4 regions of the Burkholderia pyrrocinia genome follow, and region 4 is predicted to be linked to each of the others. Evidence: predicted binding sites of a transcription regulator. Region 4 holds the regulator's gene; each other region holds the start of a gene.
What was found. Region 4 encodes FNR, which switches genes on or off when oxygen is low (the NO sensors DNR and NnrR bind a similar motif). Its sites were predicted from a motif close to TTGATNNNNATCAA; they were not measured.
Positions count from the first base shown of each region.

Region 1: a site for FNR is predicted at 3,175-3,188, ahead of JYG32_RS20865 (universal stress protein). Genes of this name have one in related genera too.
Region 2: a site for FNR is predicted at 2,760-2,773, ahead of adhP (alcohol dehydrogenase AdhP). Genes of this name have one in related genera too.
Region 3: a site for FNR is predicted at 2,483-2,496, ahead of clpB (ATP-dependent chaperone ClpB). Genes of this name have one in related genera too.

Region 1 covers NZ_CP070978.1:605,320-612,863, forward strand. The annotation lists gene JYG32_RS20850 (amino acid permease) at 1-96, opposite strand, end outside; gene JYG32_RS20855 (DedA family protein/thiosulfate sulfurtransferase GlpE) at 502-1,527, opposite strand; gene JYG32_RS20860 (cupin domain-containing protein) at 1,715-2,221, opposite strand; gene JYG32_RS20865 (universal stress protein) at 2,587-3,057, opposite strand; gene JYG32_RS20870 (PAS domain S-box protein) at 3,378-5,492, shown strand; gene JYG32_RS20875 (response regulator) at 5,489-6,136, shown strand; gene JYG32_RS20880 (lysozyme inhibitor LprI family protein) at 6,209-6,613, opposite strand; gene JYG32_RS20885 (DUF1326 domain-containing protein) at 6,955-7,544, shown strand, end outside.
Region 2 covers NZ_CP070978.1:404,184-411,727, reverse strand. The annotation lists gene JYG32_RS19995 (sialidase family protein) at 170-1,612, shown strand; gene adhP (alcohol dehydrogenase AdhP) at 1,673-2,701, opposite strand; gene JYG32_RS19985 (TonB-dependent receptor) at 3,204-5,231, shown strand; gene otsA (alpha,alpha-trehalose-phosphate synthase (UDP-forming)) at 5,714-7,120, shown strand; gene JYG32_RS19975 (OsmC family protein) at 7,127-7,544, opposite strand, start outside.
Region 3 covers NZ_CP070977.1:804,565-812,108, forward strand. The annotation lists gene JYG32_RS03825 (molybdopterin molybdotransferase MoeA) at 1-52, shown strand, start outside; gene moaD (molybdopterin converting factor subunit 1) at 72-329, shown strand; gene JYG32_RS03835 (molybdenum cofactor biosynthesis protein MoaE) at 555-1,031, shown strand; gene JYG32_RS03840 (group III truncated hemoglobin) at 1,098-1,658, opposite strand; gene JYG32_RS03845 (Rrf2 family transcriptional regulator) at 1,911-2,429, shown strand; gene clpB (ATP-dependent chaperone ClpB) at 2,569-5,166, shown strand; gene JYG32_RS03855 (YidB family protein) at 5,280-5,717, opposite strand; gene JYG32_RS03860 (ComEA family DNA-binding protein) at 5,806-6,411, opposite strand; gene JYG32_RS03865 (MerR family transcriptional regulator) at 6,697-7,158, shown strand; gene JYG32_RS03870 (carboxymuconolactone decarboxylase family protein) at 7,142-7,544, shown strand, end outside.
Region 4 covers NZ_CP070978.1:2,135,870-2,143,413, forward strand. The annotation lists gene JYG32_RS27745 (SDR family oxidoreductase) at 1-159, shown strand, start outside; gene epsC (serine O-acetyltransferase EpsC) at 189-1,109, opposite strand; gene JYG32_RS27755 (hypothetical protein) at 1,237-1,470, opposite strand; gene JYG32_RS27760 (DUF3005 domain-containing protein) at 1,750-2,160, shown strand; gene JYG32_RS27765 (hypothetical protein) at 2,190-2,357, shown strand; gene JYG32_RS27770 (universal stress protein) at 2,749-3,216, shown strand; gene fnr (fumarate/nitrate reduction transcriptional regulator Fnr) at 3,320-4,066, shown strand; gene JYG32_RS27780 (LysR family transcriptional regulator ArgP) at 4,115-5,008, opposite strand; gene JYG32_RS27785 (LysE/ArgO family amino acid transporter) at 5,119-5,739, shown strand; gene JYG32_RS27790 (T6SS phospholipase effector Tle1-like catalytic domain-containing protein) at 5,821-7,544, opposite strand, start outside.

The sequences.
Region 1 (7,544 bases), 1.5 Mb from region 4:
CATCAGGTTGATGTGCCGTTCTTCCAGCCCGCGATGCAACTGGTCTTCTGGTTGTTTCAAGTCCGTCTCCTGGCAGCCGCGTGCGGGCCGCCGCATTGTGTCGATGTCAATGCGCGGACGTTCATGCCGATCTTGGCAGCCGAAAACGAAATAATCTCCGCCGTCGTTTTCCGAATGAGAAACGACACGAATACCGCGTCACTCCGATTGGAATCGCCGCGGATTATCCGTGGGTTCCGGAACAATCCGGAAAACGGATCGGGCCTTTCACGGAATACGCCCGTGCGGCCCGTGCGACGCGGCTGCGCGCGTGACGAGCGACAACGGGATCAATCGCTTTCGGCGCGAACGAACGCGCGTCGAATGTGCGCGATCACGCGCACGCAATAGGCAGGCGGGATTATATGAATGATCAGAGGTTTCATGCCAGCCGATTTTCGTAAAATCGCGATGCGTGAAACCGGCGGCGGAATTCGAATGCGCGCGACGCCGCGCACGCATTTATTTGGACAGCGTCGCGCGCACCGTATATTCGCCCTCGAGCGCACCGTGTTCGGGACGCACGAAATAGCGCGACGCATCGAGATCGGCCGGCAGCGGCTCGACCGGGAAACCATGCTTCTCCCACGCATCGAGGCCGCCCTTCAGCGCGCGGATGTTGTGGATCATCTTCTTGCGCTGCATCTTCGCGATGATGCGTTTCGCGGTCGCCTCGTTCGGGCACACGCAATAGACGACGATCGGCCGTTTCAGCATTTCCGGGTCGAGCAGGTCCGGCGAATCGAGATCGACCGGCACCGCGCCGGCGATCCGGTACGGCTCGCGTTCGCGGATCGCGCGCGGCCGCGCGTCGAAGATCAGCGGCGGTTCGTCCGACGTCATCATCTCGACGAGTTGCGGCGGCGAGATGCGCACCTGCGCGAGATAGCGGCGGAACTGCACGCGGCGCACCCAGCGGTACAGCAGGAACGTGATGAAGATCGCGAGGAACGCGTCGAGTATCGTGCCGCCGCTTGCGCGCACCCACAGCACGAACTGGACGATCTGGTCGTGAATGGCCGCGCCGCCGACGAGCCAGAACGCGGCCCACAGCGACGCGCCGGCCAGATCCCAGAACAGGAACACGCCGACGCCGATCGCGGTCGTGCCGAGCAGCGGCGCCGACACGAGGCCGAGGCCCGGCAGGAATTTGGACAGCACGAGCAGCGGCGCGCCGTATCTTTCGAATACGTTACGCGCGAAGCGCAGCGTCGTGTCGAGCGACAGCGAGAAGCGCACGAGGCCGTTCAGCAGGCGCCGGCCGCGCGTGCGACCCATGAAGAACCACAGCGAATCGGCGAGCATCGTCGCACCGATCGCCGCCGCGAACATGCTTGCCCAGGACGCCTGCCCCATCGCCGCCATCGTACCGCCGAGAATCAGCATCGGCACGGCCGGCACCGGCACGCCGAGCTGCGTGATCAACACGCTCGCGAACACGGCCCACGGGCCGAGCGACGATGGAATTGCAACGGGAAAGTGCCACACGGCGGCGCTCCTGGAAGACATGCGGGCCGCGCGACGGGGGCCGTCGGTACGGCAGTGCAGCGGCCGCCGCGGCACGTCCGCAGCAGACCTTTTGCATCCCAGGCATTCTAAACGGGTTTGGCCGGGATCGCGCGGAACACACGCCATCGGCGCGGGCTTCCGGGCGACGGTTGCACCGCTGTGGCAATCATGCGTCCGGGCGTGGCGCGAGCCTTGCGACGTGTTCCGCGTAGTCGGGAAACGCGGCAGTCAGCATGGCCGCGTCGGCCAGTTCGAATTCCGCGAACTCGAAGCCCGGCGCAACCGTGCAGCCGACGAGCGCGACGTGCTCCGGCGACGCGCAGCGCGCGCCGAACCAGCGCCCGGCCGGCACGACCGTCTGGAACACGGTGCCCGGATGCGTGAGCGGGTTGCCGAGCCGGTGGATCGTCAGCCCGTCGCGCTCGTCGAGCACCCACACCTCGAGCGGATCGCCCGTGTAGAAATGCCAGACCTCGTCGGAGCGAATCCGGTGCCACGACGAATAGGCGCCGTCGCACAGCAGGTAGTAGATCGCGGTCGATGCGGCGCGCGGCGCGCCGTCGGCCGGCCGAACGACCGAATCGGTCGCGCGGTAGGTTTCGCGGAAATAACCGCCTTCGGGATGCGGCTGCAGGTCGAACTGGCGGATCAGGTCGGTGGCGGAAATCGGCATGGCGGATGACGTCGGTAAGGTAGGAAACCGGCATCCGGCGTAGGACCCGGTTCATCGCGGATGCGACCGGGTGCCGCCGGATACCGCTGCGTCGATCGCCGCAGCCATGCGCGCGGCGAGGAAGCGAACACGGCCGATGCTGCCAGAACTGCGTGTCGGGATGCAACCGCGCGCGTGCAATGACGGACATGCGGGCGCATCCCGGGCACCCTCGTCCGGACGAAGCAACGGAAGCGACAGACGAACTCACGCGCGCCGCGCCGATCCGTGCGCCGTACGTTCCATCGGGCAGACATCCGGCAAAGGCGCGCGGCAGTCTCGTGCCCAACCGCAACCGCTCAAGCGTCAGCGCGGCACCGCGTGCATCACGCGGCCGCCGGCGCCCCCGGCTCGTTGTGCCGCACCAGCAGCACCGGCCGGTCGGCCGCCCGCAGCAGCGATTCCGCGACGCTGCCGAGCAGCAGCCGGCGCAGGCCGTGCCGCCCGCTCGTCCCCATCACGATCAGGTCGGCGTCGGCTTCGGCCGCCGTGCGCATCAGTACCGTCGCGATGTCTTCGCCGTACGCATCGAGCGCGCGCACGGTGCCGGGCACCTGTTGCTGCGCGAGCACCGCTTTCGCGTCGTCGAGCACCGGCGTCGCGGCAGCGGTGGCGGCCGCATCGTCGTCGCGCTCGGCCGCGAAGCCTGCGTCGACGTCGACGAGCTGCGGCCGATGCTCGACGACATACGCGCAGGTGACCTCGCCGCCGGACGCCGCCGCGATCCGGATCGCCTCGTTCAGCGCGAGACGCGCATTCGGGCTGCCGTCGAGCCCGACGAAAATCCGCTTGTACATGGTCCGTCCCTCCGACCGGACACGCGCCGCGCATTGCGCGACAGCGGCCCGTTACCGCAAGCCGGCCCGGTGCCGGCTTGCCTGCCGAACAGTCTGCTCCACGTGCCGACGCGCCTGTTGACGCGCGTCAAGCGCGGCCGGCACGTCCGCTGCTCCGCGCCGTTTGCCGCAATTTCAAGTGACCCTATTACATAAAACGTGTAAAACGCGCACAATTTCATCTTGAAAATAGACGTTGCACGCAGCCAGTGCGAGTTTTGCCTGGTTTTGCCGCGCTGCCCGTGTGCCGCGGGCGGCCCCGACAACAGAATGGCCATCGAATGACCGCCAGTGGAACCCCGACGCGTGATGCCCGAGGGCCCACGCACCTCCAGATTATGTTACGCCAGCCGCTCGCGGCTGGCGTCGTTGCGCTGTGCGCCGGCGCGGTGCTGTCGCTCGGCGTCGCACTGCTGGTGCGCGAGCAGTGGCAAAGCGCCGTCCATACGCGCTTCGAACGCCGCGCGACGCACGTGACCGCGATGCTGCGCCACGAGTTGCAGTCCGGTGTCGCCGTGCTCGAAGGCGCGCGCGGCGTGTTCAGCCTCGTCCCGGAAATGACGCCCGAGCAATGGCGCCGGTATGCGGAGACGCTCGATCTCGACAGCGGCCGCTCGCCGGTCCGGCAGATCGGTTATGCACCGCTGCCGCCCGCGACGCGCAGCGCCCTCGCCGGCGCGAGACCGATGCCGGCCGGTGCGTTCGCGGCCGCGGCGCTCAGCGCACCCGCATCGAGTTCGTCCGTCGTACGCTTCGGCGCGTCCGACGCGGCGCCGCTGGCACGCGCGCTGCAGTCCGGCGACATCGCGCTCGGCGTCCATTCGGCCGACGACGACACGTCCCGCGACACGCGCACCCTCACGCTGTTCCTGCCCGTGACCACCTCGCCGCATGCGGCCGCCACGCCGTCCGGCACGCTCGAAGCCGGCGCCGACGGGATGCTGTTCGCGGCGCTGAGCCCGCGGCGCCTGGTCGAGCGCGCGCTCGACGCGGAACGCGGGATCGACCTGTGGATGACGGCCGGCGGCGATCCGCGCGCGATCGTCAGCGTCGAAACGACGACCGACGAGGCATTGGCGTCGCCCGACCTGATGCGGCGCACCGACGTGCTGAATTTCGGCGGCACCGTGCTGACGCTTGCCTATTCCGCGGACGGCCGCCCGAGCGCAACCGGCGCGCAGCGCGCGGCTGGCACCGTGCTCGCCGCGGGGGTGATCGCGTCGATCGCGTTCGCGGCGCTCGTCCATGCGCTGATGCGCGGCCGGTCCGGCATCACGGCCGATTCCGGCGCGAGCAGCCGCGGCATCCTCAACGAGGCGCGGATGATGGGCATTATCCGTTCGTCGATGGAAGCGATCATCACGATCGACGAGAAGCAGACGGTCGTGATCTTCAATCCGATGGCCGAGCAGGTGTTCGGCGTATCCGCGATGGAGGCGATCGGCGCGCCGCTGTCGCGCTTCATCCCCGAACGGTTCCGCGCCGCGCACGCGAAGCACGTCGACCAGTTCGGCGTGACAGGGGTGTCGGAGCGGCAGATGGGGCGCCAGCGCGTGCTGTTCGGGCTGCGTGCCAACGGCGAGGAATTCCCGATCGAAGCGTCGATCTCGCAGATCCGCGATGCGTCGGGCAAGCTCTATACCGTCATGCTGCGCGACATCACCGAGCGGCTGCGCGCCGAGAATGCGCTGAAGCAGTCACGCGAGGAATTGCGCGAACTGTCGGCGAACCTGCAGAACGTGCGCGAAGAGGAAAAGACGCGCATCGCGCGCGAATTGCACGACGACCTCGGCCAGCAGCTCACCGCGCTGAAGATGGACCTGTCGGTCGTCGAGCAGCAGTTGCGCCTGCCCGGTCGCGCGCAGCCCGACGAGGGCATGCTGTCGCACCTGCAGGGCATGCGGCGGCTGATCGATGCGACGGTCGCATCGGTACGACGCATCGCGGCCGACCTGCGCCCCGTGATGCTCGACGATCTCGGTCTCGTGCCCGCGATCGAGTGGCTCGCGAACGACTTCACGAACCGCTACGGGATCGATGTCGAGCGACGCATCGAAACGGGCGGCCTCACGTTCACCAGCGCGGGCGCGACCACGCTGTTCCGCATCGTCCAGGAAGCGCTGACGAACGTCGCGCGTCACGCGGATGCGACGCGCGTCGCGTTGCAGCTCGATGTCGAGGATGGCTTTTGCGTGCTGCGCGTCGCGGACAACGGCCGCGGCGCGGCGCCCGGCGGTCCGGCTCACGAGGACAAATCGTTCGGCCTGATCGGCATTCGCGAACGCGCACACATGCTCGGTGGTACCGTGACGATCGACACCGCGCTCGCGCGCGGTTTCTCGATTACCGTCGCGCTTCCGCTCGCTACCGTTCAACAGGAAACTCTCATCACATGATCAAGGTGCTCATCGCCGACGACCATACGCTCGTGCGCGACGGTCTGCGGCACATCCTCCAGAACGCCACCGGGTTCGAGGTAGCCGGCGAAGCCTGCGACGGCCCGTCGACGATCGCGCTCGTGCGCTCGACGCCCGCGCAGGTGCTCGTGCTCGACCTGTCGATGCCGGGCCGCAACGGCGTCGAACTGATCAAGCAGATCAAGGACGAGAAGCCCGCGCTGCGCGTGCTCGTGCTGACGATGCACGCGGAGCAGCAATACGCGGTGCGCGCATTCCGTGCCGGCGCGTCGGGCTATCTGACGAAGGAAAGCGCGAGCGCAGAACTGGTCGGCGCGGTCACGAAGGTAGCGTCGGGCGGCGTCTACGTGAGCCTCGCGATGGCCGAACAGTTCGCGCAAAGCCTGAACGAGCCGGCCGAGACGCTGCCGCACCAGCGGCTGTCCGACCGCGAATTCGACGTGTTCCGGCGGATCGCCGCCGGCCAGACGCTGACCGAGATCGCGCACGCGCTGTGCGTGAGCGCGAAGACGGTCAGCACCTACAAGACGCGGATCCTGGAAAAGATGCAGATGCCGCACGAAGCGGCGCTGGTGCGTTACGCGATGCGGCACAAGCTGCTCGACGAAACGGACGACGTGTAACGGACGACGTCTAGCCGCGGATGGCGGGCTTTGCCGGCCGCGCGGCGTGCGGCCGGTTAAACGGTGCGCGACTTACCTGGCGGGCACCGGGCACGCGAGATCGCCTTCCTCGCAGGACAGATAGCCCTTCAGCGTTTCACTACGCGCTTTCGTCAGATCGTCGAGGCAGGTCGATACGACCATCGGGTACACACTGCCGCCCTCGGCATTCGCGCTGGAGAAACTGCACTCGGCATCGCGGTACGCGATCCACGCGCGCTGCGCACTCACGAGTTTGTCGGCAAGCGGCCGTGCATCGCGCAGGCGCGCGGTGACGGCCTGGTAGGTCCGGTTCAGTTCCCCGTCGGATTTCTTGTACGCGCGATCGGCACATGCCGTCATCGTCGCCTGATCCGTTGCGTCCGTACAATTCGCCTGCGCATGAGCGACGTTCGCCGCCAGCGCCAGCGAGCACAGCAGGCCGGTCAAGACACGCATGGATGCTCCTTGTTGTTCGTTGAAGTCGTGGAAGCCGGTGCGGAGCCTGACGCCCCTGCCGCGCCTCGGCGCGCGGCGACACCGTCCGCGATGCTAGCGCACGAGCGTGCGCTTGTCAGCCGGCATCCTGCTCGCGCGCCGGCTTGCATATCGTCCGCGCGCGCCTACACTGGAAAATCGATACGCCGCTTCAGGCCCGCGCTATCGCATCCATCCCGTCTCCGCTTCCGCGCATTCTTCAGCGCATTCGCGTTCGTACCGCCGAGCGGGTGTGACGTTTCGTCAGCCGGTTTCCTCTGCCCTGCGCCACGCGCAATCGCCGTCGCTCCCTGGAGGAAATCATGAGCTATCACCTGGAAGGCCGTCTGCTCGAGGTCTGCAACTGTCGCGTACTGTGCCCGTGCTGGATCGGCGAGGATCCGGATTTCGGCGTGTGCGACACCATCGTCGCCTGGCATGTCGACAAAGGCACGGTCGACGGCGTCGACGTCGGCGGCAACACGATCGCCGCGGTGTGCCGTGTACCGGGCAATATCCTGCAAGGCAACTGGACGGCCGCGATCTACGTCAGCGACACGGCGTCAGATGCGCAGGAGCAGGCGCTGCTCAAGGTCTACACGGGACAGGCCGGCGGCCCGATCGCCGAACTCGCGAAACTGATCGGCAAGGTCGTGTCGATCGAGCGCGCACCGATCACGTTCGACGTTGTCGGCGCGCGCGGCACGCTGTCGATCGGCACCGACTATCACGCGGAACTCGAGCCGTACCTGGGCCCGAGCGGCGCGCAGACGACACTGACCGACACCGTGTTCTCGACCGTGCCCGGCGCGCCCGTGTTCGTCGGCAAGGCACCCGTCTATCGGTCCAAGAATGCGGCGATCGGCATCGACGTCGATCTGAAGAATCACAACGCGTTGCAGAGCACGTTCCT
Region 2 (7,544 bases), 1.6 Mb from region 4:
CACGCGGATTGCGATGGCTGAAGCGGCATCCTGAACGACACGTTCCGGCGGCACGCATCGTGCGCGTTGCCGCGGCACCCCGACCCGGGCGGCCTGTGCCGCCGTGCATCGGCTTGCGCTGACTCGTTCCGCCGCACCATGGCGGCCGCACGTCAACGAGGAGCAGTCCATGCGACGCACTATCGTGTCCCACCCGCTTTTCACCTGCCTGCCCGCCGCGATGGCGCTGGCCTGCGGCGCCGCGCACGCCGACCCCGTGCTTGTGTCCGGCCCCAGTCCATACGCCGCCTGCACCATAGGCGGACCCGGCACCGTCTATGTGAATGCCGAGGTCGAACCCTGGCTTTCGGTCAATCCGGCAAACCCGACGAACATGATCGGCGTATGGCAGCAGGACCGCTGGTCGAACGGCGGCGCCCACGGGCTCGTCGCCGGTTATACGTTCGACGGCGGCGCGACCTGGGCGAGCACGCCGCAGCCGTTCAGCGCATGCGCGCCGGGCGGGCTCAAGTACGAGCGCGCGTCCGACCCGTGGGTGTCCTTCGGCCCGGACGGCACCGCGTATTCGGTATCGATCTCGTTCAACCAGTCGAACAACAGCAACGCAGTCGCGGCCTCGGTATCGACCGACGGCGGACAGACGTGGAGCAGTCCGGCCGTGCTGATCGCGAACAACGAACCGACGACGCAGTTCTTCAACGACAAGGAATCGGTGACGGCGAACCCGGTGAAGGCCGGCACCGCGTACGCGGTATGGGACCGCCTCGAACTGCCGAACGGCAACCCGTACGCGAACCTGCATACGCAGGCGTTCCGCGGGCCGACGCTGTTTTCGAAGACGACCGACGGCGGCAAGACCTGGAGCACCGCGAAGGTCATCGTCGACGTGCCTTCGCGTCAGCAGACGATCGGCAACCAGATCGTCGTCGATCCGAAGAGCGGCACGCTCTACGATTTCTTCGACCTGATCCAGCCGCCGTTCAGCAAGGCGGCCGGCAAGGTCGCGTTCGTCAAGTCGACCGACGACGGCGCGACGTGGACGAAGCCGCAGGTGATCGCGGGATTGCAGACGGTCGGCGTGACCGATCCGAACACCGGCGAACCCGTGCGCACCGGCGACATCATTCCCGAGCCCGCGATCGATCCCGCGTCGGGCCAGCTTTACGTCGCGTGGCAGGACAGCCGCTTCAACGGCGGCAAGTACGACGAGATCGCGCTATCGACATCGACGGACGGCGGCGCGTCCTGGAGCGCGCCGCTGCAGGTCAACACGCCGACCGGTCGGCCGGCCTTCAACCCGTCGGTGCGCGTCGACAACACGGGCGCCGTGATGGTCACCCACTACGACTTCCGTGACCTGCCGGCCGGGAACACGACGACGCTGCCGACAGGCTTCTGGCGCAAGATCTCGCACGACGGCGGCGCCACCTTCGGCGACGAGCGGCGCGTCGGCGGGCCGTTCGACATGAAGCTCGCGCCGAACGCGGAAGGCTTCTTCATCGGCGACTACCAGGGCCTCGACGTCCGCCCGTCGTCGTCGTTCCATCCGTTCTTCATCCGGACCAACTCGGGCAACCTGACGAACCGCACGGACGTGTTCTTCGCCCCCTGACGCGGGCAATGCGGCCCGGCCGCCGTCGCGACGCCATGCGCCGCGCGGCGGCCGCGCGCGTCAATGCATGTCGGTCAGCACGATGCGCCCGTCGACCTTCCCTTCGCGCAGCTTCGCGAACACGTCGTTGATGTTGCCGAGCCGGTCGCGGTGGATATGCGCGCGCACGAGGCCATCTGCCGCGAAATCGAGCGATTCCTGCAGGTCGCGGCGCGTACCGACGATCGAGCCGCGCACGGTGATGCCGTTCAGGACCGTCGAGAAGATCGGCAACGGGAAATCGCCGGGCGGCAGCCCGTTGAGCGCCACCGTGCCGCCGCGCCGCACCATCCCGAGCGCCTGCGCGAACGCGCTGCGCGACACCGCCGTGACGAGCACGCCGTGCGCGCCGCCGATTTCCTTCTGGATCACCTTCGCCGGATCGTCGACCGATGCGTCGATCGTCAGTTGCGCGCCGAGCTGCCGCGCGAGCGCGAGCTTGTCCGGCGCGATGTCGATCGCCGCGACATGCAGGCCCATCGCGCGTGCATATTGCACCGCCACGTGCCCGAGCCCGCCGATGCCGGAGATCGCGAGCCACTGGCCGGGGCGCGTATCGGTGACGCGAATGCCCTTGTAGACGGTCACGCCCGCGCACAGGATCGGCGCGATTTCATCGAACGCGACCTGTGCCGGCAGATGACCGACGTAGTCGGGATCGGCGAGCACGTATTCCGCGTAGCTGCCGTTCACCGAATAGCCGGTGTTCTGCTGGTCGTGGCACAGCGTTTCCCAGCCCGTGTGGCAGTACTCGCAATCGCCGCAGGCCGTATAGAGCCACGGCACGCCGACGCGGTCGCCCTCGCGCACATGCTTGACGCCCGCGCCGACCGCCGCGACGACGCCCACGCCCTCGTGACCCGGAATGAACGGCAACGACGGTTTGACGGGCCAGTCGCCGTCGGCCGCGTGCAGGTCGGTATGGCAAACGCCCGACGCCTTGATGTTGACGAGGATCTGGCCGGGGCCCGGCGTCGGCACGGGCACTTCCTCGATGCGCAACGGTTCGCCGAACACGTGCACCACGGCCGCTTTCATGGTTTGCGTCATGCGTCGCTCCTGTCTGGTCGGTGAGCGATCCAGTATCCGGTTTCGGAATCGGAGGACGTTGATGCGTATCAACGCGATGCGCGCTATCCGGCGATCGTGGCTGCATCATCGCGCCGCACGGCGGCGCGACACGGGCGGGCGCGCGGCGCTTCGCTTCACGCCGTACCGGTCGTATTCGCGGGCGATCATCGGCCAGAACGTTCCGCTGTAGCCGATATTTCGACGACCCGACGGAATCCGGACGCGGCGCTGACATCCGGCTTGGAATTTGAAATGATATAACATATCATTTCGCGTGCTCGTCCGCCTGACGCCGTTCCACCATGGGTGGCCGAGCCTCGCCGAGCCATGTTCCAACGGGTTAAACGCGTCATTGACGCAACAATATATCGTATCCAGCCGTGACCCGCATCGCTCGTTATCCGATCCGATTCCAACCGATTCACCGACCATGCGCGACCTCCCTCGTTTACCGCTTCGCCCGCTTTCGCCCCTTTCGCTGATGCTGTTCGCCGCCGTCGCACACGCGCAGTCCGATGCACCCGCCGCGTCGGGCACGCCTTCAGCCACCCCGCTCGCACCGATCTTCGTGACCGCGAACCCGCTCGGCGATACCGAACTGATCGCGCCGACCGTCCAGCTTTCCGGCGACGCGCTGACGCGCCGCCAGGCCGATTCGCTCGGCGAAACGCTCAACGGGCTGCCCGGCGTGTCGACCACCACCTACGGGCCGATGGTCGGCCGGCCGATCATCCGCGGGATGGACGGCGACCGGATCCGGCTGCTGCAGAACGGCGTCGCGTCCTACGACGCGTCGTCGCTGTCGTACGACCACGCGGTGCCGCAGGATCCGCTGTCGATCGAACGCGTCGAGATCGTGCGCGGCCCGGCCGCGCTGCTGTACGGCGGCAACGCGGTGGGCGGCGTCGTCAACACGATCGACAACCGGATTCCGCGCGAAGCGATTGAAGGCGTGACGGGTGCGCTCGACGCGCGCTACGGCGGCGCGAATTCCGTGCGCGCGGGCGCCGCGCAGGTCGAAGGCGGCAACGGCCGCTTCGCGTTCCACGTCGACGCGTTCGACCGCGAAACGAGCAAGCTGCGAATTCCCGGCTACGCACGCAGCAGCGCGCAACGCGCGATCGACGGCCCCGACACGCCGCAGCCGGAAGGCAGCGTGCCGAACAGCGACGGCCGCGTGCACGGCGGCGCGGTCGGCGCGTCGTACACGTGGGCGGACGGCTTCGCGGGCCTGTCGTACAGCGGCTACGAATCGAACTACGGGTCCGTTGCGGAAAGCGACGTGCGCCTGCGGATGCGCCAGGAACGCCTCGCGCTCGCGTCCGAGGTGCGCAACCTGAGCGGGCCGTTCACGAAGCTGAAATTCGACTTCGCGTACACCGACTACCGCCACAAGGAAGTCGACAACGGCGAGACGGCGACCACCTTCCGCAACCGCGGCTACGAGGCGCGCATCGAGGCGCGGCATCGCAAGATCGGCCCGTTCGAAGGCGCGATCGGCGTGCAGTTCGGCCAGAACACGTTCTCCGCGCTCGGCGACGAATTGCTCGTGCCGTCCACGCGCACGAACAGCGTCGCGCTGTTCGGCCTCGAGGAATGGCAAGTCGTCCCCGCGCTGAAGTTGAGCGTCGGCGGCCGCTTCGAGCACGTGAAGGTCGACCCCGATCCGGCCGGCGTCGAGAAATTCGCGGGCGCGCAGCCGCGCGATTTCAACGCGGGCAGCCTGTCGGCGGGCGCGCTGTTCTCGCTGACGCCCGTGTGGTCGGTCGCGGCGAACGTCGCGTACACCGAACGCGCGCCGACCTTCTACGAGCTGTATTCGAACGGCCCGCACGACGCGACCGGCCAGTTCCTGATCGGCAACCCGAACGCGTCGAAGGAAAAGGCCGTGTCGACCGACCTGTCGCTGCGTTATGCGAGCGGCCCGAACCGCGGCAGCGTCGGCGTGTTCTACAACCGCTTCTCGAACTACCTGACCGAGTACAACACCGGCCGCGTCGTGAACGGCGACGACGAGCCCGTCGCACCCGGCACCGACGGCGCGCTGAACGAGGCGATCTATCGCGGCGTACGCGCCGAGTTCTACGGGATCGAGCTGGACGGCAAATGGCGCGCCTTCTCGCGGCGCGGCCATACGGTCGACCTGGAACTGACGGCCGACTACACGCACGCGCGCAACGTCGACACGGGCCAGCCGCTGCCGCGCATCGCACCGCTGCGCGCGACGCTCGCGGCCGACTACGGTTACGGCCCGTTCGGTGCGCGCGCGCAGGTCACGCACGCGTGGTCGCAGCATCGCGTGCCCGACAACGACTTCTCGACGGACGGCTACACTTCGCTCGGCGTGATGCTGACCTACAAGTTCCGCGTCGGCGCGACGCACTGGCTCGCGTACCTGCGCGGCGACAACCTGACGAACCAGGAAATCCGCTATTCGACGTCGGTCGTGCGCGGCTTCGCGCCCGAAGGCGGCCGCAGCGTGATGGCCGGGTTGCGCACCACGTTCTGAGTGCCGCTGCGCGTCGCGCGTTCGCGGCTCGCGTGCATCCAGGTCGCGCATCGGCATAGCTGCATCGAAGGCCATCTCCGACGATCGGCGCGGGATCATGCGCGTGTGCGGACGTGCGTATGCATGCCCGCACGCACACCGACACGAATCACCGCCCGACCTTTTCCCTTCCTCCGCTGCACGCTGCGTGTGCAGCGCCGCGCACGTGTCGATCCCGCCTTTGCATCGCGTGTTGCCACAACACCGTCATGGGTATCGCGCTGCATGCGCGCCCGCGCCGTTCGCCGATGCAGACTTTTAAAACGAGCGAATGACGAGTATCCTAAAAAAAGTACTCCCCGTTCGGACGGCGAATCGCGTGCCCCTGACTCCCGTCCGATCGCATTGCGGCCCCATCGCATCGCGCGCAGCGCGTCGATGGCGGCATCCGCTTCGCGCCGCCGGCCGCACGAACCTTCCCCCAACAATCGTCAGGAGAGCTGGTGAGCCGACTCGTCGTCGTATCCAATCGCATCGCAGACCCCCGTAAAGCCGCGGCCGGCGGCCTCGCCGTCGCCGTGAAGGACAGCCTGCAGGAGACCGGCGGCGTATGGTTCGGCTGGAGCGGCAGGCTACGCGGCGACGACGATCAGCCCACGCACGGCGACGAGGTGCAGATCCAGAACGTCGGCGGCATCCAGCTCGCGACCATCGATCTCGACCCGCAGGATTACGACGCGTACTACCTCGGCTATTCGAACAACGTGCTGTGGCCGGTGTTTCACTACCGGCTCGATCTCGCGCAGTTCGACCGGCGCTTCGCCGACGGCTACCGGCGCGTGAACCAGTTGTTCGCGCGCAAGCTGCGCACGCTGCTGCGGCCCGACGACGTCATCTGGGTCCACGACTACCAGTTGATTCCGCTCGCCGCCGAGTTGCGCGCGATGGGCTGCACGAATCCGGTCGGCTTCTTCCTGCACATCCCGATGCCGCCGCCGCCGATCATGGCCGCGATCCCGGAACACGAATGGCTGATGCGCTCGCTGTTCGCGTACGACCTCGTCGGCTTCCAGACCGAATCGGATCTGCTCCACTTCGAGCATTACGTCGAAGCGGAAGCCGGCGCCACGCGGCTGCCGGACGGCCGCATGCGCGCGTTCGGCCGCACGCTGTCGGCCGGCGCGTTTCCGATCGGCATCAACGTCGACGAGTTCGAGTCGCTCGCCCGCGATCGCGACGGCATCGACATGTTCGAGCGGATGCGCGACGAATATTCGCGCCGCCAGTTGCTCGTCGGCGTCGACCGGCTCGACTACACGAAGGGGCTGCCGCAGCGCGTGCATGCGTTCCGCGAGTTGCTCGAACAGTATCCGGAGAACCGCGACCGAGCGACGCTGATCCAGATCGCCGCGCCGAGCCGCGAGGATCTCGGCGCGTACGACGACCTGCGGCGCGAGATGGACAGCCTGTGCGGCGCGATCAACGGCGACTACGGCGAACTCGAATGGATGCCGATGCGCTACATTCACCGCACCGTCGCGCGCAAGCGCTTGCCGGGCCTGTATCGCGCGAGCCGCGTCGCGCTCGTCACGCCGCTGCGCGACGGGATGAACCTCGTCGCGAAGGAATTCCTCGCCGCGCAGGACGCGTCCGACCCGGGCGTGCTCGTGCTGTCGCGTTTCGCGGGCGCGGCCGAGCAATTGAAATCGGCGCTGCTCGTCAATCCGTACGACACGCAAGGCACCGCGCAGGCGATCCAGCGCGCGCTCACGATGCCGCTCGACGAACGCCGCCAGCGTCACTCCGCGCTGATGGCGATCGTGCGCAAGACCGACGTGCACTGGTGGCGCACGCGTTTTCTCGATGCGCTCGCCGAAGCGGCCGAAGTCGCGGCGGCCACCGAGCACTGACCGCACTCACCCGTTCGTCGCCGCGTATTCGAGCGCCGCGCCGTTCGCATCGCACAGGTCGACCGAGATCGGGATGCCCGCCCGCATGCTCTCGGTCACCACGCAATACGCATCGAACCGGTCGAGCACGCGCGTCGCCGCCGCGAGATCCGCCCACTTTTTTCCAATCGACAGCCGCACGGCCATCGCGCCCACGCGCACCCTGCCGGTTTCGTTCTGAACCATGTCGACGTCGATATGCGCGGCAATCGGCTGCGGATCGACATGCTGCTTTGTCAACGAGAACAGCAGGCTCGCCGCGAGACAGCTCGCGACCGCCGCGGCGAGCAGCCGGACCGGGTTCGGCCCGCGCCCGTCGCCGAGCGGCGGCGGCTCGTCGATGAGCACCGGCGACAGCGTCGTGCCGGCAAACGTGACTTCGAAG
Region 3 (7,544 bases), on a different replicon from region 4:
CAGCGCCGGCGAGACCGTGCGTTTCATTCCGTTTTCCGAACTGCTGTCGTAACGCGACGGTTTCCCTAACCATGAAGATTCAACTGAAATTTTTTGCAAGCGTACGAGAAGCGCTGGGCGTCGCCGACGAGCAGGCCGACGTGCCGGACAGCGTCACGACCGTCGGCGACGTGCGTGCGTGGCTGCGCGTGCGCGGCGGTGCATGGGCCGAGACGCTCGCCGAAGGGCGCGCATTGCGCATGGCATGCAACCATGAGATGACCGATCCCGACACGCGACTCACCGAAGGTTGCGAGGTCGCGTTCTTTCCGCCGGTGACGGGCGGTTGAGCTTTGCATGGGACCGGGTGTGAAGCATGGGGCTGGATAAGTGCTGAAGCGCCAACTCCGGTCGACCGCGAAGCATGGGACCAGAGTAAGCGCTGAAGCGCTAACAGCTTTGCATGGGACCGGACTAAGCGCTGAAGCGCCAAGTCCGGTCGACATCTGGTCGACCGCGAAGCATGAGACCAGAGTAAGCGCTGAAGCGCTAACTCTGGTCGACAGAGGCAGATGATGGCAACGATACGAATCCAGACCGACGACTTCGATCTGAACGCCGAAGTCGTAGCATTGCGCGCACGCAACCCGAAGATCGGCGCGCTCGCGTGCTTCGTCGGCACCGTACGCGACCTGAACGAAGGCGATTCGGTTGCCGCGATGGAGCTCGAGCACTATCCGGGGATGACCGAAAAGGCGCTCGAGAAGATCGCCGCCGAGGCCGGCCGGCGCTGGCCGGGCATCGACGTCGCGATCGTGCATCGCGTCGGCAAGCTCCTGCCGCTCGACCAGATCGTAATGGTGGCGACGGTTGCCGCGCACCGCGGCGATGCGTTCGCGTCGTGCGAGTTCGTGATGGACTACCTGAAGACCGAAGCGCCGTTCTGGAAGAAGGAAACGACGCCGGACGGCGAGCGCTGGGTCGACGCGCGCAGCACCGACGATGCCGCGCTCGCGCGCTGGGGCGTCGAATCGGGCAATACGCCGCGCTGAGCACGGCGTCAGCACGATGCGGCGATGTGCTGCAGGTGCGCGATCGTCGCGCGTGATGTGTACGCGTTACGCGTCCGGATCGGCACTGCGCCCGATGATCTTCGTCGGAAACGGCTCGCCGCTGGCGCGCGACGGCAACGTGTGCGGATCGTCACCCGCATCGCGGCGGCGCGGCGCAATCGCATCGAGCAGCGCCTGCTGCTCGGGCGGAATCTGATAGTCCCAGCCGAACCGGCTCAACTGCAGGCTCTGCGCGATCCGCAGCGCGGGTTCCATGAAGCGGATCGCCGCGGGCGGCGCGTAGCGCGCGTCGACGGTCTTCAGGAACAGCGACAGCCAGCGGCTGAAATGGGCCGGCTCGATCCCGTCGAGCGGCTGGTGCGCCTGCTGCACGTTGCCGCGATAGCCCTTGGTGCCGAGCACGAGGCTCGACCAGAACGTGACCATCTTCGGCAGATGGTCGCCCCAGCGGCCGGCCAATTTCGCGTCGAACACGGGCCCGAGCAGCGGATCGGCGCGCACGCGGTCGTAGAACGCGTAGACGAGATCGCGGATGTTGTCTTCGGTCGGCTCGGCATCGCGAGGGCGGGCCGGTGCGGTTTCGGGCGAGGCGGGCAGGGCGGTCATGGCAAAAGGGCCGGAAGATCGGGGCGAAAAGCGGAGCGGCGGTGCGGGCGACAGGCAGGACGCCGGCAGGATTTTGACGCAAAATAGCGTCCACCAACCCCTGAAAAACGTGTAGATGCCACGCATCTTATTGCGCGCACGCGATCCCGGCAACCCACCGTCGCGGAACGGGGCCGCCGGCTGGCCCGGCGTGCGTTCCGGTCGGCTCGACTCACGTAATCGGGGCACGATCGATCCTTTCCGTATTCGCCCATGAGACTCACCGACTACACCGACTATTCGCTGCGCGTGATGCTGTACCTTGCCGTGCGGGGCGAGGGGCTCGCGACGATCCAGGAGATCTCGGACGCCTACGGCATCTCGAAGAACCATCTGATGAAAGTCGTGCAGCAGCTCGGCGAGCTGGGATGGGTCGACACGGTCCGAGGCCGCAATGGCGGGCTGCGGCTGTTCGCGGAATCGCTGCTGCTGACGGTCGGCCAGGTCGTGCGTGCGACCGAGAGCGACTTCGCGCTGGTCGGCTGCTTTTCGACCGACGGTAGCGAGTCGCGCGGCTGCGTGATCGAACCGCAGTGCCGCCTGAAGGGGGTGCTGGCGGCCGCGCGCGATGCGTTCTTCGCCGAGCTCGACCGCCACACGCTCGGCGAGCTGGTCGAACCCGCGTCGCCGCTCATGGCATTGCTCGGCATCCGTCCGGTCACGCTCTCGCGCGCCGCGCCGTCACCGGACGAATCGCCTGAGCCTGTCGAGCCGCCATCGACTGCCGGCTGACACGCGGCGCCGCGTCCCGCCCCCCGGCTGCGGCATTGCCATCCAGCGATTTTTTGCGCTGAATCAACCCGAATTTCGCTTGAAAGCCGCATAACCATCCTCATCTTGGTGTTAATCGAAAATTGGAGGTCTCGACTAAATGAGAATCGACAAGCTCACCACCAAGTTCCAGGAAGCACTCGCGGACGCGCAAAGCCTTGCGGCAGGCCGCGACAATCAATACATCGAACCCGTTCACGTACTGGCCGCGCTGGTCGCGCAGCACGACGGTTCCGCCCGCTCGCTGATGTCGCGCGCGGGCGTTCACATCCAGGCGCTGCAAGGCGCGCTGAACGAAGTGATCTCGCGCCTGCCGCAAGTCACGGGCACGGGCGGCGACATCCAGATCGGCCGTGAGTTGGCCGGGCTGCTGAACCAGGCCGACAAGGAAGCGCAGAAGCTCAACGACACGTTCATCGCGAGCGAGATGTTCCTGCTCGCCGTGTCCGACGACAAGGGCGAAGCCGGCAAGCTCGCGCGCCAGCACGGCCTCACGCGCAAGGCGCTCGAAGCCGCGATCGCTGCAGTACGCGGCGGCTCGCAGGTGCATAGCCAGGACGCCGAAAGCCAGCGCGAGGCGCTGAAGAAGTACACGGTCGACCTGACCGAGCGCGCCCGTTCGGGCAAGCTCGATCCGGTGATCGGCCGCGACGATGAAATCCGCCGTTCGATCCAGATCCTGCAGCGCCGCACGAAGAACAACCCGGTGCTGATCGGCGAGCCGGGCGTCGGCAAGACCGCGATCGTCGAAGGGCTCGCGCAGCGGATCGTCAACGGCGAAGTGCCCGAGACGCTGAAGGGCAAGCGCGTGCTGTCGCTCGACATGGCCGCACTGCTCGCGGGCGCGAAGTACCGCGGCGAGTTCGAGGAGCGCCTGAAGGCCGTGCTCAACGACATCGCGAAGGACGAAGGCCAGACGATCGTCTTCATCGACGAAATCCATACGATGGTCGGTGCGGGCAAGGCCGAAGGCGCGATGGATGCGGGCAACATGCTGAAGCCGGCGCTGTCGCGCGGCGAGCTGCACTGCATCGGCGCGACCACGCTCGACGAATACCGCAAGTACATCGAGAAGGACGCCGCGCTCGAGCGCCGCTTCCAGAAGGTGCTCGTCGACGAGCCGAGCGTCGAGGCGACGATCGCGATCCTGCGCGGGCTGCAGGAGAAGTACGAACTGCACCACGGCGTCGACATCACCGACCCGGCGATCGTCGCCGCGGCCGAGCTGTCGCACCGCTACATCACCGACCGCTTCCTGCCCGACAAGGCGATCGACCTGATCGACGAAGCCGCTTCGAAGATCAAGATGGAAATCGATTCGAAGCCCGAAGAGATGGACAAGCTCGACCGCCGGCTGATCCAGTTGAAGATCGAGCGCGAAGCCGTGAAAAAGGAGCAGGACGAAGCGTCGCAGAAGCGCCTGCAACTGATCGAGGAAGAGATCGACCGCCTCGGCCGCGAGTATGCGGACCTCGAGGAGATCTGGACCGCCGAGAAGGCCGCGGTGCAGGGCAGCGCGCAGCTCAAGGAAGAGATCGAGAAGGTGCGGGCGGACATCGTGCGGCTGCAGCGTGACGGCAAGCTGGAGAAGGTTGCCGAGCTGCAGTACGGCAAGCTGCCGCAGCTCGAGGCGCAACTGAAGCATGTCACGCAGGCCGAAGAGCAGGAGCAGCACAACCCGACGCGTCCGCGCCTGCTGCGCACGCAGGTCGGCGCCGAGGAAATCGCGGAAGTCGTGTCGCGTTCGACGGGGATTCCCGTGTCGCGGATGATGCAGGGCGAACGCGAGAAGCTGCTGCACATCGAGGAAAAGCTGCATGAGCGCGTGGTCGGCCAGCACGAGGCGATCGGCGCGGTGGCCGACGCGATCCGCCGTTCGCGCGCGGGTCTCGCCGATCCGAACCGTCCGTACGGCTCGTTCCTGTTCCTCGGGCCGACGGGTGTCGGCAAGACCGAGCTGTGCAAGGCGCTGGCGTCGTTCCTGTTCGATTCGGAAGAGCACCTGATCCGCATCGACATGAGCGAGTTCATGGAGAAGCACAGCGTCGCGCGGCTGATCGGCGCGCCGCCCGGCTATGTCGGCTACGAGGAAGGCGGCTACCTGACGGAAGCCGTGCGCCGCAAGCCGTATAGCGTGATCCTGCTCGACGAGATCGAGAAGGCGCATCCGGACGTGTTCAACGTGCTGCTGCAGGTGCTCGACGACGGTCGCATGACCGACGGGCAGGGGCGCACGGTCGACTTCAAGAACACGGTGATCGTGATGACGTCGAACCTCGGCTCGCAGGTGATCCAGGCCATGACGGGTTCGCCGCAGGACGAGATCAAGGACGCGGTGTGGCTCGAGGTGAAGCAGCATTTCCGCCCCGAGTTCCTGAACCGGATCGACGACGTCGTCGTGTTCCACGCGCTCGATCGCAGCAACATCGAGTCGATCGCGAGGATCCAGCTTGCGCGTCTGCACGACCGGCTCGAGAAGCTCGACATGGCGCTCGACGTGTCGGAAGCGGCGCTCGAGCAGATCGCGAAGGTCGGCTACGATCCGCTGTTCGGTGCGCGGCCGCTGAAGCGCGCGATCCAGCAGGAGATCGAGAACCCGGTCGCGAAGCTCATCCTCGCGGGCCGCTTCGGTCCGAAGGACGTGATTCCGGTCGACGTCAACGACGGCAAGTTCGTGTTCGACCGCGTCGTTCACTGATCGCAGGCCATCGGCCGCCGCCCGGTTCGCGCCGGGCGCGCAAAAACAAACACCCCGCCTCGGCGGGGTGTTTGCTTATGGAGCGGCCGAACGGACCGCTGTGCGGCGCGCGCTTAGCCCTGCTTGTTGCCGCCGAACATGCCTGCGAGCTGCGACAGCGAGCCGAGCACGTTCGACGGGTCGACCTGGGCCTGGCCATCGGCCGGCACCGCGCCGTCCGGCGTCGCGTGGTTGACGACGTGCGGCAGCACCTGCGCGAGGACGGTCGATGCCATCGACGGGTCGACGCCGAACTTGCTTGCCAGCGCACCGATCGCGTCCGAGCCGAGCACGTTCTGCAGCGCGTCCGGCGAGATCGGCTGGTTCTGGCCGGTGCCGACCCACGAGCCGATGATGTCGCCGGCGCCGCCTGCCTTGAACTTCTCGATCAGGCCGTTCAGGCCGCCCGGCTGATTGTTGATGAATTCGAGCGCGGTCGTGATGAGCGCGCTTTGCGAGTTGCCGCCGGCCTGGCCGCCGATCAGACCGCCGACGATGTCGAGGAGACCCATGGTTCTTCACCTTTACTGAGAAGGGCGCCGTGACGACGGCGCCCGTTGAACGAATGCCGCGCACACGCCATCGCGCGCGCAGCGCATATCAGGCGCCCGACGCCGCGGCGGCGGAGGCTGCCTTGTCCTTCTTGCTCTTTTTCTTCGAACCCTTCGTCGCCTTCGCGGACGACGCTGCGGCCGGTGCGCTCGCACCCGCGTCGGCGGATGCCGCTGCGGCCGCTGCCGCCTTTTCCTTCTTCGACGCGCGCTTGGCCTTGGCCGGCTTCGCCGCCGCATCCGGTGCGCTTGCCGCCGGGGCCGGTGCTGGTGCCGCAGCCGTCGTGCCGGCCGTCGCGGTCGTGGACGTCGGCGCGGTGCCTGCCGACGGAGTGGCCGACGTCGTTGCGGCCGGCTTCGACAGCTTCACGCCCTTCGGCGGGGTCGACGAGCCGCCGATCGTCAGGCCGTTTTCCTCGAGATGCCCGACCGATTTCGTGCCGAGGCCCTTCACGCGGTTCGCCAGATCGTCGGCGTCCTTGAACGGGCCGTTCTTGGTGCGTTCGTCGATGATCGCCTTAGACTTCACGGGCCCGAGACCCTTCACGGATTCGAGCGCGGCCTGGTCAGCCGAGTTGACTTCGACGGCCGCGGCAAAGCCTGCGGCGAGCGACAGCGATAGCGCGACGAACAGCATCAGCAGCTTTTTCAGCATGGCAAAGGCTCCCTGGTTCTGACGGATGAATGGCTGTTGCAACGGACGGCGGGGCGAGACCTGGCCGGGCGCCGCCGTTAAGCATAGGACAAACGCGTGCCCTTTTTAAGACAGGCTGACCGAATCTTGCAGAAGGCTTGCGTCGCTGTAAAGTCGGAAACCCGCGCCGGCGGCGATTTTGACCATTGTTTACGGTGTCGCGGGGGTGTCGCGCGTTGTCGCCGCACTGGCCGTACGACAGGGCTTGACTTAGAGTGAACTCTAACTCCTAACCTTGTTCCTGCCATGTCGAAAACCGTATCCCAACCTTCCGCCGCCGGTCCGCTGACGATCGGGCAAGTCGCCGAGCTGACGGGCGTGTCGACGCATACGTTGCGGTATTACGAGCAGGCCGGCCTGCTGCGCGCAATTTCGCGCACGGCGGCCGGGCACCGGCTCTATGCGCCGGCCGACCTTGACTGGCTGGCGTTCGTGATGCGCCTGAAGGCGACCGGCATGCCGATCGCGCAGATGCAGCAGTTCGCGGCGCTGCGCGCGCAAGGCGAGCCGACGTTCGGCGCGCGGCGCAGGTTGCTGGTTGCGCATCGCGACGCGGTGCGCGCGCATATCGCGGAGCTGCAGGCGAGTCTCGACGCGATCAGCGACAAGATCGCGTACTACGAGGCGCAGGAGCGCGATACGGAACGGCGGGCGACCTCTTCTCACTCTCCATCGGAACAGGACGGACACAATGGAACAACTGATTGAAGACCGTTATACGCGCGGCTGGAACAAACTGAAGGAAATCGACGGCGAAGTGGGCGAACGCGTGATCGCGGCGCTTGCGCCGATCGCGCCGGACTTCGGGCGACTGTTGGTCGAGTTCGGTTTCGGCGATATCTACTGCCGGCCGCAGCTCGACCTGAAAGCGCGCGAGATCGCGACGATCGCGGCGTTGGCCGCGCTCGGCAACGCGCAGCCGCAACTGAAGGTGCACATCGAGGCCGCGCTGAACGTCGGCTGCACGCGCGACGAGATCGTCGAGGTGTTCATGCAGATGGCCGTCTACGCGGGTTTCCCGGCCGCGCTCAACGCGCTGTTCGCCGCGCACGAGGTGTTTGCGCGGCATGACGAAGCGGCCGGTGAGGCCGGGA
Region 4 (7,544 bases):
GCGCGCATCGCGGGCCCCGACGACGTCGCGAGCGCGATCCTGCTGCTGACGGGCAACGCGTACAACGGCGTGGATTTCGTCGTCGATGCGGGCCAGAACCTGATCCGCGTCGACCAGGACGTGCTGTACAAGCACCGCTCGCCCGCCGGCAAGCACTGACGCACCCGCGGCGGCGGCCGCGCGCCGCGTTACGGCTTGTCGGCGCTGCCGCCTTCGCGGGCCTTGCTCTGCGCGACGCTCGTGCCGGGCGGCACGCTGTGCGTAAGCCATACGTTGCCGCCGATCACCGAGCCGCGCCCGATCGTCACGCGGCCGAGAATCGTCGCACCCGCGTAAATCACCACATCGTCCTCGACGATCGGGTGCCGTGCGTTGCCCTTGACCAGCGCACCTTCGCCATCGGCCGGGAAACTCTTCGCGCCGAGCGTGACGGCCTGGTACAGGCGCACGCGCTCGCCGATGATCGCCGTCTCGCCGATCACGACACCGGTGCCGTGGTCGATGAAGAAGCTCGGGCCGATCCGTGCGCCGGGGTGGATGTCGATGCCGGTGGCCGAGTGCGCGATTTCATTGATGAAACGTGCGAGCAGCGGCACGCCGAGCTGGTGCAGCGCGTGTGCGAGCCGATGGTGCATCATCGCCAGCACGCCGGGATAGCACAGCAGGATTTCGGTGATGTGCTGCGCGGCCGGATCGCCCGCGTACGCGGCCTGGATGTCGCTGACGAGCAGCGCGCGGACCGCCGGCAACTGCCGGCCGAATTCGCGCGCGATCTCGAACGCGCGCTCGTCGAGCTCGGCGAACGGCGTGTCCGCATATTCGGGCAGGAACGGCAGCGCGCGGCGAATCTGTTCGGACAGGATGCGCAGCGTGCTTTCGAGCGTGTGGCCGACGTAGTAGTCGACGCTTTCGTCGGTGAGATCCGGCGCGCCGTAATGCGTCGGAAACATCGACGCACGCAGGCCGGTCACAATCTTGCAGATCGCATCGCGGGACGGCAGTTCGCGGATGCCGCGCGGATGGCGCGTGCGATGGAGTTCCTCGCGCGACTCGCGCAAGCCGGTGACGATTTCTTCGAGGCCCCACTGACGGGCGGGTGATGTCGACATAGGCCAATGCAGGCGGCCGCGCTCGGTCGCACGGCCGCTAATAAAGTGACGGGTTCCACAAGATTACCGCGTTTTTGTCCGGGCGCGGCGCACCGGGGATCGGCCGGACGGCCGACGCGCGGCGGCGTCACATCGTGATGCTGCTCGCGTCGATCCAGCGCACGGCCCAGTCGCGCGCGTGCGCGATCGCGTCGCCTTCGTCGTTGAACTGGAGCTCGATCGGAAAAAACCGGTTCGCAACGAGTTCCCCGTCGCTCGATCGGGAGATCACGACATAGGGCTTGAACGAACCGTCACTGGCGCGCGCGGGCGCGCAGTTCAACAGATAACCGCGGTGCGTGAAGGCAGTAGTCGCTTGCATGAATCCGCCACCTCTAGTCCCTTGCTTTGTTGTTCGCTACCCGTCTTTAAGGGTGCTGCGGCGCCCCGGCGCGGGCAGAGGCGGCGCGGCCAAATCCCCTGTCGCCGCTTCGCAGGAAAAGAATCATACTCTGTAGAAAACGCGTCTTCTAGCTGAAATAAATCATGACAAATCAGTGCGCGTCGCGCGACCGCGGCGATCGTCCGCGCGCCTTTTTCCCGTCGTGCCCGGAACGGGATTTGCTTCGATCCGGACCGCTTCGCCGTCAGGAGAGCCGCGATGGAATCATCCGGTCGAACAGGTCGTTTGCATCCGCACAGCGTCGAGCTCGACAACGACGAAACCCATGACAGCACCGTCGACACCGACGGCAAGAACCGCGAGGCGTGGCTTATCGCCGGCGGCGGGCCGATCTCGCCCGACCAGATCACGGGCAGCAACGCGTCGCTCGTCAACGCGATGCCCGAAGCCGGCGACGGCATCGCCGGTTTCGACAGCCGCCCTGGCGGCAACCATCCGGCGTTCGCACTGCGCGCGGGCTACGTGGTGATCGAGAAAGGCTTCGCCGCGCCGTCGCCCGCGAGCGACGCGCAGTTCGGTCCCGTCCACCGGATGTACGGCAGCGCGTTCTGGCCCGGCCACGGACGGCGGCCGGAGCGCGTGATCGAGCTGACGGCCGTGCCGAGGTAACCGGCGCGGCGATTGAATCGATCGTTCGTTTGCAGACCGGCATCGGTCGACGACCGATGCCGGCGGATCGGCGCACGCGACGGGTGCTCAGGCGAACGATTCCGCGCATCGGCATCGGCGGTTTCATGCATGCCGCGAATCGCACCGACGCACCTGCGTTGATCGAAGTCATGTCGAAACGGCGCGGTTGCGATTGAATGACGATGCGTGCGATTCATCGGCGTGGCTGTCGCACTGTGTCGGTGCGGCATGCGCGCGCCGCGATGCGTATGCCCATGCAACGCACGATTCCGGTGCCCGCGCATTCGTTCCCGGCGACGAGGTGGTCTTCACCCGTCATCGCCATGCGATCGACTGTCGCGAACCGCCAGGACGACGGATGCGACCTTGCCACGCGACACGCGTCGCGCGGTGCGGCATGCGCCGCGCGCATGGCCGTGCGCTGAAGCGACAGAAGGGTCGCGGCCGCGCGGGTCGACGGGCACCGCACTGCAAAGTCCCCGCCATTGGTTTACTCTGCCTCGCAGCATTGCCCAGCCTGATCGGCCATCCGGCCGACTTCGTTTCAACCCGCCACTCGGAGACACTATGTACAAGCGTATTCTGGTTGCCGTCGACGGCAGCGACACGTCCCGCCATGCGTTCGACGCGGCGCTGGCGCTCGCGAAAGCGCACGGCGCCGAGCTGCAACCGCTCTACGTCGTCGAGAACGCCGCGATCTACTACAACGTGCCGGGCTACGATCCGTCCGTGCTGCGCAATCAGCTCGTCGCGCAAGGCAACGAACTCGCGCAGGATTTCACGAAGCTGATGCAGGCAGCGGGCGTGAAAGGCGAGACGCGGCTGACCGAAGCGACGTCGCTCATCGATGTGTCGTCGCTGATCCTCGAAGGCGCGACCGCATTCGGCGCCGATCTGCTCGTGCTCGGCACGCACGGCCGCCGCGGGTTCCGCCGCCTCGTACTCGGCAGCATCGCCGAACAATGCGTGCGGCACGCGACGCTGCCCGTGCTGCTGATTCCAGCCGCCGCCAACGTGGACGAACAAGCCGCCTGAACGGAGTCCGGCATGCGCGGCCGGTCGCGACGTTTTGTCACCCGACAGCGGCAACTTGCGGTGGGACAATGATTCCGTCGATTCAACGCCGGAGTAAACGATCATGCTGACGCCCGTCGCCACACGTCCCGCCGCCACGCCTCATGCCGGTAGCTGGGCTCCTCGCCAGGCCGCGCACTGCTCGTCGTGCGCAATGCGGCACCTGTGCATGCCGCAGGGCCTGGCGCCCGAAGCGCTCAGTCGCCTCGAGTCGGTCATCTGCGCGGCTCGCCCCGTCAAGCGCGGCGAAGCGCTGTTCCGCGAAGGGGACGCATTCGACAACCTGTACGCGGTGCGCTCGGGTTCGCTGAAAACCGTCGCCACGCGCCATGACGGCCGCGAACAGGTCACGGGCCTGCATCTCGCGGGCGAAGCGCTCGGCCTCGACGGCATCTGCGACGACACGCATCCGCGCACCGCGGTCGCGCTCGAAGACAGCTCCGTCTGCGTGATTCCGTACAGCGCGCTCAAGACGCTGTGCTCGGAAGCCGGTTCGATGCAATTGCGCATGCACAAGCTGATGAGCGAACAGATCGTGCGCGAAACGTCGCAAACGATGCTGCTCGGCTCGCTGAACGCCGAAGAACGGGTCGCCGCTTTCCTGCTCGACGTATCGTCGCGTTACCTGAAGCGCGGTTACTCGCCGTCGGAATTCAACCTGCGGATGACACGCGAAGACATCGGCAGCTACCTCGGCATGACGCTCGAAACGGTCAGCCGCACGCTGTCCAAATTCCAGAAGCGCGGCCTGATCGAAATGCAGGGCCGCCACGTGCAGATCGTCGACTTCGACGGCCTGCATCACGTCTGATCCCGCACGGCGCGCGCATCTCGCGCGCCGCCCGCGTGACGTTACCGATCAGTCGAGAAACAGCGCGGCGCGCGCCTTCAGCGCCGCGCTGAAATCGTCGAGCCAGCCGATCGACAGGCGCCAGCTCTGCCAGTAAAGATCGATATCGACGGTTCGCCCGCGCGACATGTCGACCAGCTCACCCGCCGCCAGCTGGCGGTCGACCATCCGGTCCGGGCACATCCCCCATCCCAGCCCCGTTTCGCATGCGCGCAAATAGCCCGCGACGTGCGGTATCCAGTGCTGCGGCGGATCGAGATCCGCGCGCGTCACGCGCCGGATGAAACGCGCCTGCAGCCCGTCCTTCGGATTGAACATCACGCACGGCGCGCGACGCAGCGCATCGCGGGTAATGCCCGCGCCGAAGTAGCGTTCGTAAAACGCCGGCGAGCACACCGCGCGATAACGGATGCGCCCGAGCCGCGTCGAGCGGCATCCCTGGATCGGCTCGGCCTGCGCGGTCACCGCGCCCTGCACGCTGCCGTCGCGAATGCGCGCCGCCGTGTAGTCCTGGTCGTCGATCACGAGGTCAAGCAGCATCTCGCGCTCCGTGCAGAAGGGCCCCACCGCGTCGATGAACCACGTCGCGACGCTGTCGTCGTTGACGGCCACGCGCAACATCGGCCATGCGCTCGCGATCTGGCCCGGCAGCGCCGGCATCCGGCCGCCCAGCTCGGCCTCGAGCAGTTGCACGCGCTCGGTATGCCGGCACAGCAGCGCGCCCGACGTCGTCGCGACGCACGGCTGCCCGCGCTTGACGAGCACGCTGCCGACGCGTTCCTCCAGCAGCTTCACGCGCTGCGACACGGCCGACGGCGTGACGTTCAGCTCCTTGGCCGCGCGCTCGAACGAGCCGTACCGGATCACCGCCGAGAGCGCATCGAGCAGGGCGTAGTCGAGCATTAGATTTCCTTAATCCGCATTAGGTGAATTAGCTTCTCTTATTCTCATGCTGGCCGCAGACTAGCGCTACCCGATTCATCCGTCTACTGCTTCTACTGCTGTCACCCATCATGAACTGGCTCACTTTCTCCCACGGCGCTGCACTGTGCGCGTCGCTCATCGTCACCATCGGCGCGCAAAACGCGTTCGTGCTCCGGCAAGGCATCATGCGCGCGCATGTCGGCAAGATCGTGCTGCTGTGCGCGCTGTCCGACATGATCCTGATCGGCGCGGGTGTCGGCGGCGCATCGGTGCTCGTCGAGCGTTATCCGACTTTCGTCCATGCGGTGCTGTACGTCGGCCTCGCGTATCTCGCGTGGTTCGGCATCAATGCGCTGCGCCGCGCGTTCAAGCCGGGCCACGCAACGCTCGACGTGCGCGGCGACGCGGTCGCACCGCCGCCGCAGAGCGGGATGGCGGTCGTGCTGATGACGCTCGCGTTCACGTGGCTCAACCCCCACGTGTATCTCGACACGTTCCTGCTGATCGGCACGGCCGGCGCGCGCGAGCCGGAAGGCGCGCGGCTCGCGTTCGCGATCGGCGCGATGACGGTCAGCGTCGTGTGGTTCCTCGGGCTCGGCTACGGTGCGCGACTGCTCGCGCCGTGGTTCCGCAAGGCCATCGCGTGGCGCGTGCTGGACGGCGCGATCGGCAGCATGGTGCTGTTTCTCGCGGCGGTGCAGCTGCGGTGAGATTGGGAGCGTCGCGGCAGATCCGGTCTGCCGCGACGTCAGGTCGTCCGCTCGCGGTTGCGAACGGTGTCGCGTGCGGCGTCAGGCGGTCGACGTCGCATCGGGCGGCGCATCGCCGCCGGTCATCGCGGGCTGGTTGCTGGCAAGCTGAGGCTCGTCGGCCGCCATCGGGTCTTTCTGCCTGGCCGGATCCGCCACGGCCACTTGCGTGGCGGCCTGTACGGCCTTGTCGCCTTCGTAGCGCCAGTACAGAAACTTCTTGCCGCGCTTACCCATGAAGTACTGGCGGTTGACCGACCAACGGCTCGATTCGGCGAAGCCGACGTGACCGTCTTCCATCTGCTTCTTGAAGCCGGCAATCGAATCGTGCACGTAGCGGTCGAAGAACTGGTCGAACGTCGCCCGTGCCGCCGGATCGATGCCGCCCAGCCAGTTGCCCTTGACCCGCGTGGCCGCATCGATGGCCTTGTGCTGCTCCGAAACGTAGCTCGTCACGTAGCCGCCGTTGTCCTCACGGATGCTTTCGGCATCGTCGTTCCATTCGCTGTCGGTAATGGCCATGTAGGAATTCACGCCGCCCGGCGGCTTCAGCCGACCGTCCTGCAGGCGCCGGCTGCGGCTGGCGCGCCACTGGTAATAGCGGTTCATGTGCCAGATGACCTGCGGCTCGAGCCGGTCGCCGTTCGGCGCCACGCCCGCGCGCTTCTCGTTGCCCTGACCCATGTAAAGGTTCCAGGCTGCCTCCAGGTCCTTGGAAATCTCGAACAGTTGTCCGGCGTTCGCCATCACCTCTTGCGGCGAACGGAACGGTACGCCGGCCTTCCATGCCTCGATATAGAGGTTGTTCAGCGCGACGTTGGCCAGCTCGTTGGTGCGCCCTTCCTGGTAGTTGCGCTCGTAACCGCCGCCCACGTCCGAGTGCATGCCCGGGTAGTACACCTCGCGGCAGTTCCCCGGAACCATCTGGTCCTCCCGCACCGAGTCGCCGGGGAATTTCTCCCGGACTTCCTGCGAAGCCACATAGTGAACGCACTGCCGAACGTAGCCCGGAATGCGGATATCGTTCGCCCACTCTGCGTGACCACCTTTGTCAATATGCCGCAACACGCCACCGGCGATCGTCCCCAGAACCGGCCCGAGGACAGGCTGAACAAGGATAGGTGCCTTCGTCTCAAGGCGGCTGCCACCGAAGCCCGTCGACGAAACCGTATCCAGAATTCCCAGGAAATAGACAACCACTTCGGGGCGGAGCCCCTTCATGTTCTTCTTGTTCCACCAGAGCCGCCCACCGATATTCTCGGTGAGCTGCTCGGTCAGCATGCGGACGAAAGCTCGCGCTTCGGTCGCGCCGCGCGAGAAGCCGAATACGGCCACGTTGATCTGGCTCACGGCCGGCATGTATCTGGTCACGTGCCGGTCGAGTTCGTTGAGCATCCAGCGGATGCGCAGCTCGCCTTTACTCGCAGCTGCCATACCGAGCGCGTTGTCGAGACCTTTACCCGTGTCTCCCACCTTGCTGCACGGTGTGCCAACGCCCTCTACATAGTTGCGGACAGTACGAGGGAACACGTCGTCTTCCGCATGCGCAAATTGCCAGAGCTTGGCGATGTTGCTGTACTTGGTCCGGTTGACGTCCGTCGAACCGCCGCCATCGACGCCATAGTTGTTACCCGTTCCATCGAAAAACGCCGTGAACCAGACCGGTTTCGGACACTCCTTGCACTGCTCGATCAGCATCGGGTCGAGCGCCTCCCGGTGGGCGCTTCGAATGGCGTCCTCGACAGGTGTGATATCGGTGATGCGTC